2 regions of the Kitasatospora sp. NPDC004272 genome follow, and region 1 is predicted to be linked to the other one. Evidence: predicted binding sites of a transcription regulator. Region 1 holds the regulator's gene; the other holds the start of a gene.
The links. The regulator HspR, encoded in region 1, represses chaperone genes until heat shock. The targets are predictions, from matches to a motif close to TTGAGNNNNNNNNNCTCAA.
Positions count from the first base shown of each region.

Region 1 (7,401 bases):
CCTCCCGGCTGGGGCTTTCGGAGCGGACGGTGGCCGGGCACATCGCCCGGCTGCGGGAGTTCTACGATGCGGAGACCCTGTTCCAGCTCGGCTGGCAGCTGCGCGGGGCGTCCGGACGACCCACCGCACCGCCGGGGTGACCCGGGTGCGGACGGCCAAGAGGAGTGGGACCTGTGAGCGAGTCGAACGCAGCCGCCCTGCCGAGCGAGTCGGAGCGGCGGCTGTACCAGCAGATCCTGGACCAGGGCGGGCGGGTGTCGTTCCGGGAGGCGGTCGAGCAGGACCCGACCGGGGTGCTGCGGCTGATGGAGCTCGGCCTGCTGGTGCACGACGCCGCCGACCAGGCGCTCACGGCGGTCAATCCGCGGGCGGTCAGCGACCGGATCAGTGCCGAGCTGCGCGCCGAGGGCACCCGGATGCTGCTGCGCGCCGAGGAGATGCCGACGCTGCTGGAGGACCTCACCCACGCCTACGACGCGACCCCCCGCCGGGCCGACCGCTCCAGCGTGGTGCAGCACGTCGACCGGACCGAGCAGATCCGGCACCGCGTCCTGCAGTTGGCGAGCGAGGCGTACGAGGAGGAGCTGTCCCTGCACCCGGGCGGAGCCGGGCCGGCCGACCAGTTGGAGGCGGCGCTGGAGCGCAAGCGGCGCTTCCTGGAGAGCGGTGCGAGCGTCCGCACCGTCTACGAGCCGACCGCGCTGCTGGACGAGACGACGGTCCGCTGGGCGGAGAGGGTCACCGGCTGGGGAGGCCGGTTCCGCACCTTGAGCGAACCCTTCAGCAGAATGTTGATCTTCGACCGCCGGATCGCCGTCGTTCCGGCTTCGGCCGACAATTCGAGTGCCGCGTTCATCGAGGACCCGGCCGTGGTCTCGTTCCTGGTCGCCGCCTTCGAGCGGGACTGGGAACGGGCCGAGCGGATCCGCTGGCGCTCCGCCGAGCACGAGGGCGAGAGCGTGGTGCCGGTGCACGAGCAGGTGGGCCGACTGCTCGCCCAGGGTCTGACCCAGAAGACCGTCGCCTCCCGGTTGGGCCTCGGCGAACGCACGGTCGCCGCGCACATCTCCCGGCTGCGCGAACTCCACGATGCGGAGACGCTGTTCCAGCTGGGCTGGCAGATGCGGGGAGCCGGGGAGCGGGAGGACTGACGTCCCGTCAGCCGGTGGCGATCTCCGGGGACCAGAAGCCGTACGGGCCGGCGTGCTCGCGGCGCGGGCGCGGGAACTGCTCGCCGGGCGCGGTCCAGAAGCCGCCGCGCAGCGACAGCGCCATTCCGGCCCAGTCCAGCGCGGTCTCCACGGTGTGGTGCAGCGCCTCCTGCGACCAGGTGTCGTCGAACACCAGCGGCAGCACCGGCGAGACCTGCTCGATGGTCGCGATCAGCGGGTTGTGCGTGATCGCCTCGTCCACCAGCAGCACGATCGGCTTGCGCAGCGCCGACGCCCAGCCGAGCTCCAGGCTCACCCCGGCCGACAGCGGCGCACCCACGTACGCGAACACCAGGTCCGCGCTCTGCATCGCCCGGAAGTCGGAGGGCACCCGCTGCTCCGGCGCCCGCCCCGCCACCGTCCACGCGTCGCTGTGGTGCGCGCTGTACACCGCGGCCCCGCTGTCCAGCAGCGTGCTGCGCAGCGTGGTCAGCCGCGTCCGGCTCGCCAGCGTCACCACACTGTCCGCCGGCCCGGTCAGCCGCATCAGCGGCGCGGCCAGGAAGACTCGTGCGCGGCGCCCTTCGGCGCGGTGCTGCAGGTGGGACTCACTCATGTCGACTCCGGGGGGATTGCCTACTGGAAGAGACCGCAACCGGTAGGTGCCGTTGAAGATGGCTGCTCAGTGGGACAGTGCGGGAGTTTTGTGGATCTCTTCTTGAATGGGCATCGGCAAGTGTGGTCGGCTTGACGAGACCATTGGAAGCAAACTGATCGTCCATCGCGGAGTCTGCCGACGTCCAGGTTTGCGCGGTGTCATCTGGATGCCTGGCAGTGAGATGTCACGTCTCTGGGGAACCGGGGAGTGACAGCCTGTGGTGTGTGCGGCACAATGATGCAGGTTGTCGACTGGCGTGATCGGATCAAATCGACACTGGAAACCGGAGAGTGGCCATGATGTCCCGCATACGCAAGTTTGTGGCGAGGGTAGTGCTTCCTGCCGCCTTTGGACTGGCGGTACTGGGGGGCGGTGCTTTGGCGGGCGACCACGACTCCACTCCGAAGTCTGATGTGTCCATGACCATGAAGTTGATGGACATTTACTGGAACTGAGCGGGGAGCGCTAGCTTTCCCATTCCTTTGCCAGTTCGTTTCCCTCTTCCTCGTCCAGGGAGATCGGAAGCACTCCGCCGTCGCCGGTGGGGACGAGAGCGGGGGAGGGGGTCGAGGAGCGGCCGAGCGCATAGCCGAGCTGGAACAGCGAATCGACGTTGTAGTCGTCCCGCATTTCGGCGATGTGCCGCGCCAGCGTTCGCTCGCTGATTCCGAGTCGGCGTGCGATTACCCGGTGGTTCGTTCCGGACAGCAGCAGATCGATGATCGTCTGCCGGAGCCGCGATACCACCTGCTGGGGCACCGCCCGGTCGCCGTCGAATTCGAGGGCCCGTCCCCAGCTCCGTTCGAATACCTCTTCGACGAGGAAGTCGATGACCGCCTGGTCGTGGATGAACGCGGCCAGGCTCATGTCGTCCACGGCGGGGATGACTGCCACCCGGCGGTCCAGGATGATCAGTCTGGTGTACGGCTCGTCCAGCGTCCGGAACTGCCAGCCGGCCGCCGCGAGCGTGGCCACGTAGTCGCGGGTGGGCTGGTGGTACCTGGTGCTGGCGTGGTAGATCGTCCTCATCGTGGTGCCGCCCTGAACCGTCTTCAGGTCTTCTTGCAGGCCGGCCGTCAGCATCTCCGTGGGCCGCGGACCGCCCGGCTGCATGGCGAGCGCTTCTTTGATCCCGGCCCGGCCGAGTTGTTGGACGCGCTGGTTGATGAGCGACTTTCCGCGGACGTACTCGACGACTCCACCGCTCTGCCCCGGGGCGTGGAATTTTTCCGCCAGTTCCGCGAATTCTTCCGGCACGGAGACCGCCTGCGTGAGCAGTTCCAGTGCTTGGCGCTGCCACCGGGTGCTGAGCGAAGAGGAGAGCTGGGCGGGATCGGTCGCGATGAATACCGCTGGATCGTCGGAGTCGGCTACCAGGAGTCCGATTCTGGCGAGTTCTTCGATGGCGGCGGCATCGGATTCCTCGCGGGTGTCGACCGTGCCGGAATTCTGGTTAATGGCGCGGAGGTAGAGGCTGCGGGCGGCTTGTGAGAGATTGCCACCACGCCAGGCTGCGGGTCCTGGCTGCTCCCGGGCGCTCATCCTGACCCCCTTGTCGTTGACCTGGCAATCAATCGGCGGACTTCCGCTCTGGTGATCCTATGGCCCGACCTGGTCCGGGAGCCGGGAATATGTGGCACTGCGGTCCGAGGCACTCTCTCACGGACACGCGAGCCGCCGACACCCCCCGATGGACAGGGGTGCCGGCGGCTCGGTGCCACGTGGCCGTCGCGCTCAGCGCCTGGGCCGCCACACCACCAGCGCGCTGGACTGCTGGACCTGCTGGTAGGGCACCAGGTCGCGGCGGTAGGAGGCGTGGACGGCGGCCTCGCGCTGCTGGAGGGTGGCGGCGGCGCCCTCCAGGGCGTCGACGAGTTCGCCGACCCGGGACTGCAGGGCGGCGACCTGGTTCTCCAGTTCGATGATCCGCTTGATGCCGGCCAGGTTGATGCCCTCGTCCTGGGAGAGGCGTTGGACCTCGCGCAGCTGCTGGATGTCCCGGGCGGAGTAGCGGCGGCCGCGCCCGGCGGTGCGGTCGGGGCTGACCAGGCCGAGGCGGTCGTACTGGCGGAGGGTCTGCGGGTGCAGGCCGGAGAGCTCGGCGGCGACGGAGATGACGTAGACCGGGGTGTCCTCGGTGAGGACGTACGGCGGTGCGGCGGCGCGAGGGCGGCCGCCGCCGGGCAGGCCCTCGCCGAGACCGGGGCCGGGGCCGATCCGGCCGGTGCCGTCGCCGCCGTGACTACTGTCGGAGTGGGGACTCATCGGGATCTCACGCTCCCTCCGCCGCCTTGAACAGGGCGGCTCGCGGGTCGTCCGAGGCGGTGGCCTCGCGGTACTGCTCCAGTGCGGTCAGCGCGTCTCCGTCGACGTGCTTGGGCACCGTGACCTCCACGGTGACCAGCAGGTCGCCGCGAGTGCCGTCCTTGCGGGTGGCGCCCTTGCCGCGGGCCCGCATGGTCAGGCCGTTCGCGCTGCCGGGCGGCAGTTTGAGCTTCACGGCCGGGCCGTTCAGGGTCGGCACCTCGATGGTGCCGCCGAGCGCGGCCTCGGGGAAGCTGACCGGCACGGTGACCGTGAGGTTGTCGCCCTTGCGTCCGAACACCGGGTGCGGGTCGACGTGCACGGTGACGTACAGGTCTCCGGGTTGGCCGCCGCGCTCGCCCTGGGCGCCCTTGCCCTTGAGCCTGATCCGCTGGCTGTCCTGCACCCCGGCCGGGATGCGGACCTGCATGGTGCGGGCCGAGGAGGCCCGGCCGCTGCCGTGGCAGACGGTGCAGGGGTCGTCGACGATCATGCCGCGGCCCTTGCAGTCCCGGCAGGGCTCGGAGAGCGCGAAGGCGCCCTGGCCCCGGCTGACGGTGCCCGCGCCGACGCAGGTCGGACAGACCCGCGGAGTGGTGCCGGCCTTGGCGCCGGTGCCGGCGCAGGCGCGGCAGGCGGCCTGGGAGGTCATCCGCAGCGGCACGGTCGCGCCGTCCACGGCCTCCTCGAAGTTCAGCGTGACCTCGGTCTCGACGTCCGCGCCGCGCCGCGGCTGGGCGGTCTGCCGTCCGCCGCGGTTGAACAGGCCGCCGAACACGTCGCCGATCCCGCCGCCGCCCGTGCCGCTCCCGCCGTTGAACAGGTCGCCGAAGTCGAAGCCGCCGGCCGCGCCCGCCCCGCCGGGCCGGAAGCCGCCGCCCGCGAACAGCGAGCGGGCCTCGTCGTACTCCTTGCGGCGCTTCTCGTCGGAGAGCACGTCGTACGCCTCGGAGATGTCCTTGAACCGCTCCTCGGCCTTGGCGTCACCCTTGTTGGCGTCCGGGTGGAACTCGCGGGCCAGCTTGCGGTAGGTCTTCTTGATCTCTGCGGCGGTGGCGTCCTTGGGCACGCCGAGGACCTTGTAGTAGTCCTTCTCCACGTAGTCCTTAGCGCTCATGGCCTTTGACCGCCACCTCCCGGAAAGCCGAAGTTCTGTTGCCTGTCGGCACCGCGGCGCGGTGCCCTGATACGGCGCTGCGGAGCCGGCCGCCGTACTGGACGACGTACGACTCCGCAGCGCACGGGGACTCTACTCAGCTGTCGGACGAACCGTCAGCCTTGTCGCCGTCCGGCTCGCCGGTGGTCTGGGTGCCCGGCTGGGGCTCCGCGACCGCGACCATCGCCGGGCGGATGATCCGCTCGCCGATCCGGTACCCGGGCTGGAGGATCTGCACGCAGGTGTCCTCCGTCACGTCCGACGAGTAGCTGTGCATCAGCGCCTCGTGGATGGTCGGGTCGAAGGGCTCGCCCTCCTTGCCGAACTGCTGCAGCCCGAGCTTGGCGACGACCGTCTCCAGGGACTCGGCCACCGACTTGAAGCCGCCGGTCACCTCGCCGTGCTCGCGGGCCCGGCCGATGTCGTCCAGCACCGGGACCAGCGACTCCAGGATGTTGGAGACGGCGATCTCGCGGACGGTGGAGCGGTCGCGCTCGACCCGCTTGCGGTAGTTCTGGTACTCGGCCTGGAGCCGCTGCAGGTCCGCGGTGCGCTCGCCGGCCTCGCGCTTGGCGGCGGCCAGCTCGTCGGCACCGGCGCCCGCGACGGCCTCCTCGGCTGCCTTGAGCACGGCCTCCTCGGCGGCGGAGTCGTCGCCGGGCTGCTCGCCCTGCGGCTTCTCCGTCATGCCGCACCGCCCTTGGGCTTCTCGTCGTCGACGATCTCGGCGTCGACCACGTCGTCGTCCTTGGCGCCCGCCTCGCCGGCACCGGCCGCACCGGCCGCCGCGCCCGCGCCGTCGGCCTGCGCGTACAGCGCCGCGCCGAGCTTCTGGGCGGTGGTGGAGACCTTCTCGGTGGCGGTGCGGATGGCCGCGATGTCCTCGCCCTTGAGGGCTTCCTTGAGCTCGGAGATCGCGGTCTCGACCTCGGTCTTGACGTCGGCCGGGAGCTTGTCCGCGTTGTCCGCGATGAACTTCTCGGTCGAGTAGACGAGCTGCTCGCCCTGGTTGCGGGTCTCGACGGCCTCGCGGCGCTTGGTGTCCTCCTCCGCGTAGCGCTCGGCCTCCTCGCGCATGCGGTTGACCTCGTCCTTCGGCAGCGAGGAGCCGCCGGTGACGGTCATCTTCTGCTCCTTGCCGGTGCCGAGGTCCTTCGCGGCCACGTGCATGATGCCGTTGGCGTCGATGTCGAAGGTGACCTCGATCTGCGGCAGGCCGCGGGGGGCCGGCGGCAGGCCGGTCAGCTCGAACATGCCGAGCTTCTTGTTGTACGCCGCGATCTCGCGCTCGCCCTGGTACACCTGGATCTGCACGGAGGGCTGGTTGTCCTCGGCGGTGGTGAAGATCTCGGAGCGCTTGGTCGGGATCGTGGTGTTGCGCTCGATCAGCTTGGTCATGATGCCGCCCTTGGTCTCGATGCCGAGGGACAGCGGGGTGACGTCGAGCAGCAGGACGTCCTTGACCTCGCCCTTGAGCACGCCGGCCTGCAGGGAGGCGCCGATGGCGACGACCTCGTCCGGGTTGACGCCCTTGTTGGCGTCCTTGCCGCCGGTCAGCTCCTTGACGAGCTCGGCGACGGCCGGCATGCGGGTCGAGCCGCCGACCAGGACCACGTGGTCGATCTCGGACAGCTGGATGCCGGCGTCCTTGATCACGTTGTGGAACGGGACCTTGCAGCGGTCCAGCAGGTCGGCGGTGAGCTGCTGGAACTGGGAGCGGCTGAGCTTCTCGTCCAGGTGCAGCGGGCCCTCGGCGGAGGCCGTGATGTAGGGCAGGTTGATCGAGGTCTCCGAGGAGGAGGACAGCTCGATCTTGGCCTTCTCGGCGGCCTCGCGCAGGCGCTGGACGGCCATCTTGTCCTTGGACAGGTCGACGCCGTGGCCGGCCTGGAAGACCTTCACCAGGTGGTCGACGACCCGCTGGTCCCAGTCGTCGCCGCCGAGGTGGTTGTCGCCGTTGGTGGCCTTGACCTCGACCACGCCGTCGCCGATCTCCAGCAGCGACACGTCGAAGGTGCCGCCGCCGAGGTCGAAGACCAGGATGGTCTGGTCGTCCTTGTCCAGGCCGTAGGCCAGGGCGGCCGCGGTCGGCTCGTTGACGATGCGCAGGACGTTCAGGCCCGCGATCTCGC
Region 1 is NZ_JBSGET010000001.1:86,178-93,578, reverse strand. Features, by position in the region: gene ACWEO5_RS00405 (LuxR C-terminal-related transcriptional regulator) at 1-140, shown strand, start outside; gene ACWEO5_RS00400 (LuxR C-terminal-related transcriptional regulator) at 174-1,151, shown strand; gene ACWEO5_RS00395 (hypothetical protein) at 1,159-1,767, opposite strand; gene ACWEO5_RS00390 (hypothetical protein) at 2,275-3,351, opposite strand; gene ACWEO5_RS00385 (heat shock protein transcriptional repressor HspR) at 3,544-4,074, opposite strand; gene dnaJ (molecular chaperone DnaJ) at 4,082-5,230, opposite strand; gene grpE (nucleotide exchange factor GrpE) at 5,367-5,957, opposite strand; gene dnaK (molecular chaperone DnaK) at 5,954-7,401, opposite strand, start outside.

Region 2 (7,401 bases), on a different contig from region 1:
GTCGGTGAGGATCCGCGGCAGGGCGTTGGAGACCACCGTGGAGGAGAGCACGGCCACGAACAGGCCGAGCAGCAGGCCCGAGAGGGCTTCGAGTACTTGACGGTGGGACATCCGGTCCTGCGGGGGTGCGGGGAGGGTCGACGACATGCGGTTCCTTCGACTGAAATTTCGTTGCCTCAAGCAACTATACGTGGATAGTTGACTAAGGCAACTTTCTTCAAGCCCAGGTAAAGAAACCCTCCCGACGCGGCGCCCTCAGACCCCCTCGGTCAGCTCGTTGAACCGCTCCAGCAGCCGGGCGAACTGCTCCAGCTCGGCCAGTTCCCAGCCGGCCAGCGACTCCCGGAACCGCGCCATCCGCTCCTCCCGGGCCGCCGCGAACCGCCGCTCGCCCTCCTCGGTCAGCGACACCAGCGAGGCCCGCCGGTCCAGCGGATCGGTCTCCCGGCGCAGCAGCCCCAGTTCCTCGATCGCCCGGATCTGCCGGCTCACGGTGGCCTTGCCCACCCCGAAGTGCAGCCCGACGTCGGTCACCCGGGCCCGCCCGGACTCCCGGATGAACCCGAGCAGCACGTACGCCCCGGCCTCCAGCTCGGGGTGCACCAGCCGGGAGATCTCGGCCGCCCGCGCCCGGCTGCGCCTGAACAGCGTCGCCACCTCCCGCTCGACCGCGAGAAACGCCAGTTCGGCGGGGTTCGGCCCGTCCAGGGGGTCACTCATGGCGGACAGTATCGCGCAGCCCGCGCCTCCCCCGGCACTCGACCGCTTCATGGTACGAAGTAACGATTTGGACGTTTTTCCCGCCTTTGCCCCCGTTGAAGGAGACGCCCCACCATGGCCCACCAGGCAGAATCCGGAAAGGGCTTCCTCGGCGACCTCCGGGACGCGGTCACCCCGCGCGCCTTCTTCCTGGTCGTCGCCGTCCTGCTGCTCCAGCTCGGCTTCATCACCTCGTACGTGGGTGCCCTGCACCACCCGGCGCCGCACGAGCTGTCCATCGCCGTGGTCGCCCCGGCGGAGGCCGCGCCCAAGCTGGTCGACGCGCTGGAGTCCGTCCCGGACGACGCGGTGCGCGCCTCCGTCCTGCCGGACGAGGACACCGCCCGGGCCCGGATCAAGGACCAGAAGATCTACGCGGCCTGGGTGGTCGACCCGACCGGCACCGAGGACGCGCTGCTGGTGGCCGGCGCCCGCGGCCCGGCCGCCGCCACCGCCGCGGAGGGCATCGTCGGCAAGCTGGCCGCGAACCAGGGCCGGACGGTCGTGGTGGACGACACCATCCCGCTGGCCAAGGGCGACGCCGAGGGGCTGTCCGCCTTCTACCTGGTGGTCGGCTGGTGCGTGGGCGGCTACCTGGTCGCCTCGATCCTCGGCATCAGCGCCGGTTCCCGCCCGGCGAACACCGCCCGGGCGGTGCTGCGGCTCGGCACCCTGGCGCTGTACTCGGTCGCGGCGGGCCTGGGCGGCGCGCTGATCATCGGACCGATCCTGCACGCGCTGCCCGGCTCGATCGCCGCGCTCACCGGCCTGGGCACCCTGGTGGTGTTCTCGGTCGGCGCCGTCACCATGGCCCTGGAGTGCCTGTTCGACGTGGTCGGCATCGGCCTGGCGGTGCTGCTCTTCGTGGTGCTGGGCAACCCCAGCGCGGGCGGCGTCTTCCCGCCACCGCTGCTGCCCGCGTTCTGGCGGGCGATCGGCGAGTGGATCCCGAACGGGGCCGGCACCTCGGCGGCCCGCTCGATCGCCTACCTGGACTCCACCAACCTCACCGTGCCGTTCCTGGTGCTGGCGGCCTGGGCGGTGGTCGGCGTCGCGGTGACCTTCCTCGCGGTGGCCCGGGCCCCGCGCTTCGGCCGCCCCGTCCCCGCGGAGACGTGAGCGGCCGAAGGGGCTCGCGGGGTCAGACCCGCTCGGGCTCCCGGCCCGGCTCCTGGCCCTGGGTGATCCGGTCCGAGAACTGGGTGAACACGAAGCGGTTCATCGCCCAGTAGCGGAACACCATCGCCACCAGGGTGCCCACGATGATGCCGCTGGCGAAGTCGGCGACCTCCTGGGTCATGTGGCTCACGTCCGGCTCGCGCAGGTCGAACACGTACCGCGAGGCCACCAGCGGCAGGTCGTTCACGCCCACCGCCAGGGCGCTCACCACGAAGAACCCGGCGGCCTCGCGCTTGCGCCCGGCCGCACGGAACGACCACTGGCGGTTCATCACGTACGAGACCAGCGTGGTGATCACGGTCGCGATGGTGAGCGCCATGACCGGCTTGCTCTCCAGGACGGACATCTTCAGGGCGAAGTTGATGATCATGGTGAGGACGAAGCACGTTCCTCCCACCACGAGGAACTTCACCAGCTTGCGGTGCTTGACCAGGAACGGGCGGTAGCGCTCCGGGATGGCGGTCAGCGCGCGCTGCGTAGGGGACGGCATGCGGGAAGTGTCCCACGGGCTCGTTTCGGCAACCACCAGGGGCCTCGGAAGTACGCGCACTCCCGGGGCCCCCGGCCGGATCAGGCCGCCGCGACCAGCAGTTCCGCCGGTTCCAGCGCCAGCGCCAGCACCTCCCGGACGTCCGAGACCGGGTGCACCGACAGGCGCTCCAGCACCTCGGCGGGGACGTCGTCCAGGTCCGCCTCGTTGCGCTTGGGGATGATCACCGTGGTGACCCCGGCCCGGTCGGCGGCCAGCAGCTTCTGCTTCACCCCGCCGATCGGCAGCACCCGGCCGGTCAGCGACACCTCACCGGTCATCGCCACGTCGGTGCGCACCTTGCGGCCGGACAGCAGCGAGGCCAGCGCCGTGGTCATGGTGATGCCCGCGCTCGGGCCGTCCTTCGGCACCGCGCCGGCCGGCACGTGCAGGTGGATGCCCCGCTCGCGCAGCCCGGTCACCGGCAGCTCCAGCTCGGCGCCGCGCGAGCGCAGGTAGGAGAGCGCGATGTGCGCCGACTCCTTCATCACGTCGCCCAGCTGACCGGTCAGGGTCAGCCCGGTCGAGCCGGTCTCGGCGTCCGCCAGCGACGCCTCGATGTAGAGGACGTCGCCGCCGGCGCCGGTGACCGCCAGGCCGGTGGCCACGCCGGGCACCGCGGTGCGCCGCTCGGCCGGCTCCTGCGCCGCCTCCGGCACGTGGTGCGGCCGGCCCAGCAGGGCCCGCAGGTCGTCCGCGCCGATCGCGGCGGGCAGCTCGCGCTCGCCCAGCTCGGTCTGCGCGGCGACCTTGCGCAGGATCCGCGCGATCGACCGCTCCAGGTTCCGGACGCCCGCCTCCCGGGTGTACTCGGCGGCCAGCCTGCGCAGCGCCGCCTCGTCCACCGTCAGCTCGTCCCCGCCCAGGCCCGCCTTGGCGAGCTGGCGCGGCAGCAGGTGGTCGCGGGCGATGGCGACCTTCTCGTCCTCGGTGTAGCCGTCCAGGCGGACCAGGTCCATCCGGTCCAGCAGCGGCTCCGGGATGGCCTCCAGCACGTTGGCGGTGGCCAGGAACACCACGTCCGAGAGGTCGAGCTCGACCTCCAGGTAGTGGTCCCGGAAGGTGTGGTTCTGCGCCGGGTCGAGCACCTCCAGCAGGGCCGCCGCCGGGTCGCCCCGGTAGTCCGAGCCGACCTTGTCGATCTCGTCCAGCAGCACCACCGGGTTCATCGTCCCGGCCTCCTTGACCGCCCGGACGATCCGGCCGGGGATCGAGCCCACGTACGTCCTGCGGTGGCCGCGGATCTCCGCCTCGTCCCGCACGCCGCCGAGCGCGACCCGGACGAACGACCGGCCCATCGCCTTCGCGACCGACTCGCCGAGCGAGGTCTTGCCCACCCCGGGCGGCCCGACCAGCGCCAGCACCGCTCCCCCGCGACGCCCGCCGATCTGGCCCAGGCCCTGGTCGGCCCGGCGCTTGCGCACCGCCAGGTACTCGACGATCCGGTCCTTCACGTCCGCCAGCCCGGTGTGGTCCGCGTCCAGCACGGCGCGGGCCCCGGCGATGTCGTACGCGTCCTCCGAGCGCTCGTTCCAGGGCAGCTCCAGGACGGTGTCCAGCCAGGTGCGGATCCACGAGCCCTCGGGCGACTGGTCGCTGGCCCGCTCCAGCTTGTCGACCTCCTTGAGCGCCGCCTCGCGCACCTTCTCCGGCAGCGCGGCCGCCTCGACCCGGGCCCGGTAGTCCTCCTCCTCCGTATCGGCCTCGCCGTTCAGCTCGGCCAGCTCCTTGCGCACCGCCTCCAGCTGGCGGCGCAGCAGGAACTCCTTCTGCTGCTTGGCCACGCCCTCCTCGACGTCCTTGCGGATGGTGTCGTTGACCTCCTCCTCCGCGAGGTGGTCGCGCAGCAGGCCCAGCGCGTACTCCAGCCGGGCCGGGCGGTCCGCCTCCAGCAGCACTTTCAGCTTCTGCTCGGCGGTCGCGAACGGCGCGTACCCGATGTTGTCGGCCAGCTCGCCGACGTCCTCGATCGCGGCCACCCGGTCGACGATCTGCCAGGCCCCGCGGCGGCGCAGCCACTGCGTGGACAGCGCCTTGTACTCCTTGACCAGCTCGGCCGCCCGCCCGGCCACCGGCAGCCCCTGGTCCGACTCCTTGAACGGCGTGGTCTCCACCCACAGCGCGGCCCCCGGCCCGGTCGTCCCCGCACCGATCCGCACCCGCCGGACGGCCCGCACCAGCGCCGCCGGGTCCCCGTCCGCCAGCCGTCCCACCTGCTCGACCGTCGCCAGCGCCCCCACCGCCGCGTACGACCCGTCCAGCCGCGGCACCAGCAGCACCTGCGGCTTCCCCCCTGCGCTCCCGGCCCGGGCCGCCTCCACGGCCGCCCGCACCTCGGGATTCGAAAGTTCCAGCGGAACCACCATGCCGGGGAGCACCACCTCGTCATCGAGCGGCAGCACAGGCAGAGTGAGCGGAACGGACGTCGATGCCATGATCTCTCCCCAGTCAGTGAAGTTGAGCTGACCTGACTAAGGTCTGGCACCCCCCGATTGTTCCCCGCCCCCTGTTCGCTCCCGGAGAACACCCCCCGCACCCCGAAACAGGCGCGATCCCAAGAGCCCCGCGCCCCTGGCGGGGCTCGGGGAACTGCGCGAAGCGGAAGGAGCGCGCCGGAAAGATCGCGGCACGAACAGCACCCCGCCCCACCCGGCGAACCCCGCGAAAGCCCCCGCGCCGGCCCGGCTACCCCTCCGCCGGCGCGACCTTCGACCGGCCGCGCACCCGGCCGCGCGCCCGGGCCCCGACCGCCCGCCAGGGCCGCCGGGGGCCGCCGCCGCGAATGAGCGGCCAGAGCGCGACGCCCACCGCCAGTGCCGCCGGGTGCCCGACCGAGGTGACCAGGTCGGGGTCGGTCGCCACCTGGTGCGCGATCAGCGCGAGCCCGGCCCCCAGCGCGACCTTCCGCCCGGTGGGGCCGAGCAGTCCGGCGAGCGCGCCGAGCGAGGCGAGCACCCCGTACGAGACGCCGATGTCCATCGCGTCCAGCAGTCCGGCCTCGGCGTGGTCGGTGGCGACCGCGGCGACCACGACGGTCTGCGAGAGCAGCGTCGCGGCGACGTGTCCGGCGCCGAAGACGCCGAGGGCACGAAGTCCGCCGATGCGTCGTTCCAGGGGTGCGACGGTGAGGGCGAAGGCCCAGAAGTACGGCATCCAGACCGGCCCGGCGACCCACAGGCCGCTGCCGACGAGGGAGAGCGCGGGGTGGGCGAGCAGGTTGTGCGCGTCGGTGGAGGAGAGGGCCTGGAGCCGGTGCACGGTCTCCGGGTCGCCGAAGCGGGCGTAGAGGGTGGTGCCGAGCAGCAGTCCGAGGTAACCGAGCGCGAACGGGTTGGCCCGCGGGGTGGGCACGGCCCGCAGTCCGGGCCTGAGCAGTCGTCGTCGCAGTTCCGCGCTGGTCATGGTGCCTCCCGAACGCCTCGTCGGGCCCACCATACGGGGGGCGGGTGAGAGGTGTCTGAGGAACTTCTGTGAAGGGCTCCACCCGGGCGCGCTCCGGTCGCACACGTACCGTTACAGCTCGCAAGTGCTGCGGGTAAGGTACTGGCCCGTGCCCGTCCGAACGGGGACCTGCCAAACCTGATGCGTCCGCCGGCGGGGCACACCCACGACGGAACAGCACGACGGAAACAAGACGACTACGAGCGGAGCCCGCCGTCCCCGGACGGTCGGCCCGCGAGCCCTGGGGGCGGTGGCGTGACCGTGACAGAGATGCAGCAAGAGACGATCAGCAGTGGACCGGTGGGCACCCAGCGACGGGTGCTCGTCGTGGAGGACGAGCCCACCATCGCGGAGTCGATCGCGGCGCGGCTGGGGGCCGAGGGCTTCAAGGTGGCGGTGGCCCACGACGGGCCGGGCGCGGTGGACGGGTTCCACACCTGGCAGCCGGACCTGGTGGTGCTGGACATCATGCTGCCGGGCTTCGACGGCCTGGAGGTGTGCCGCCGGATCCAGGCGCAGCGCCCGGTGCCGGTGCTGATGCTGACCGCGCGGGACGACGAGACGGACCTGCTGGTGGGCCTGGGCGTCGGCGCGGACGACTACATGACCAAGCCGTTCTCGATGCGCGAGCTGGCGGCCCGGGTGAACGTGCTGCTGCGCCGGGTGGAGCGCGCCCAGCAGGCGGCCCGCACGCCGGCCCTGGGCAGCCTGCGGTTCGGCGAGCTGGAGATCGACCACGTGCAGCGCCGGGTCCGGCTGGGCAGCGGCGACGTGCACCTGACGCCGACCGAGTTCGACCTGCTGGCCTGCCTGGCGGCGCAGCCGCGCGCGGTGCTGACCCGCGAGCAGCTGCTGGCCGAGGTGTGGGACTGGACCGACGCGTCCGGCACCCGCACGGTGGACAGCCACGTGAAGGCGCTGCGCCGGAAGATCGGCGCGAGCTGGATCCGCACGGTGCACGGCGTCGGCTACGCGCTGGAGGCCCCGCTGTCCTGACCGGTGGCCGCCGGTCCGGGCCCGCCCGGGCCCCGCGCGGCGGCCCGACCCCCCTCTACCGGAACCCCACCGGGACCGAGTCGCCGAGGACGAGTCGCAGGGACACCATGACCTTTCCGCAGCAACGCAACGGGGAAGCCGAGCCGGCCCCGCCCCGGCCCCCGCTCGCCCGGCCCCCGCTGGTGGTGCGCGCCGCGCGCCGGGTGTGGGCGGACGTCCGCCCGTTCGACCCGGTCCGCTCGATCAAGGGCAAGCTGGCCCTGCTGGTGGTCGTCTCGGTGGTGCTGGCCACCGGGATGGTGGTGGTGGCGATCCGGTCGGAGACCCAGATCCGGATCATCATGATCTTCTCGCTGATCGCCTCGCTGCTGTTCATGCAGTTCCTGGCGAACGGCCTGACCGCGCCGCTGCGCGACATGACGGCGGCGGCCCGGTCGATGGCGGAGGGCGACTACAGCGGCCGGGTCGAGGTCTCCTCGCGGGACGAGATCGGCGAG
Region 2 is NZ_JBSGET010000050.1:40,565-47,965, forward strand. Features, by position in the region: gene ACWEO5_RS17525 (MDR family MFS transporter) at 1-147, opposite strand, end outside; gene ACWEO5_RS17530 (MarR family winged helix-turn-helix transcriptional regulator) at 256-720, opposite strand; gene ACWEO5_RS17535 (DUF3533 domain-containing protein) at 835-1,878, shown strand; gene ACWEO5_RS17540 (GtrA family protein) at 1,901-2,428, opposite strand; gene lon (endopeptidase La) at 2,509-4,902, opposite strand; gene ACWEO5_RS17550 (rhomboid-like protein) at 5,153-5,869, opposite strand; gene ACWEO5_RS17555 (response regulator transcription factor) at 6,179-6,904, shown strand; gene ACWEO5_RS17560 (HAMP domain-containing sensor histidine kinase) at 7,012-7,401, shown strand, end outside.
Region 2: a site for HspR is predicted at 4,925-4,943, ahead of lon (endopeptidase La). Genes of this name have one in related genera too.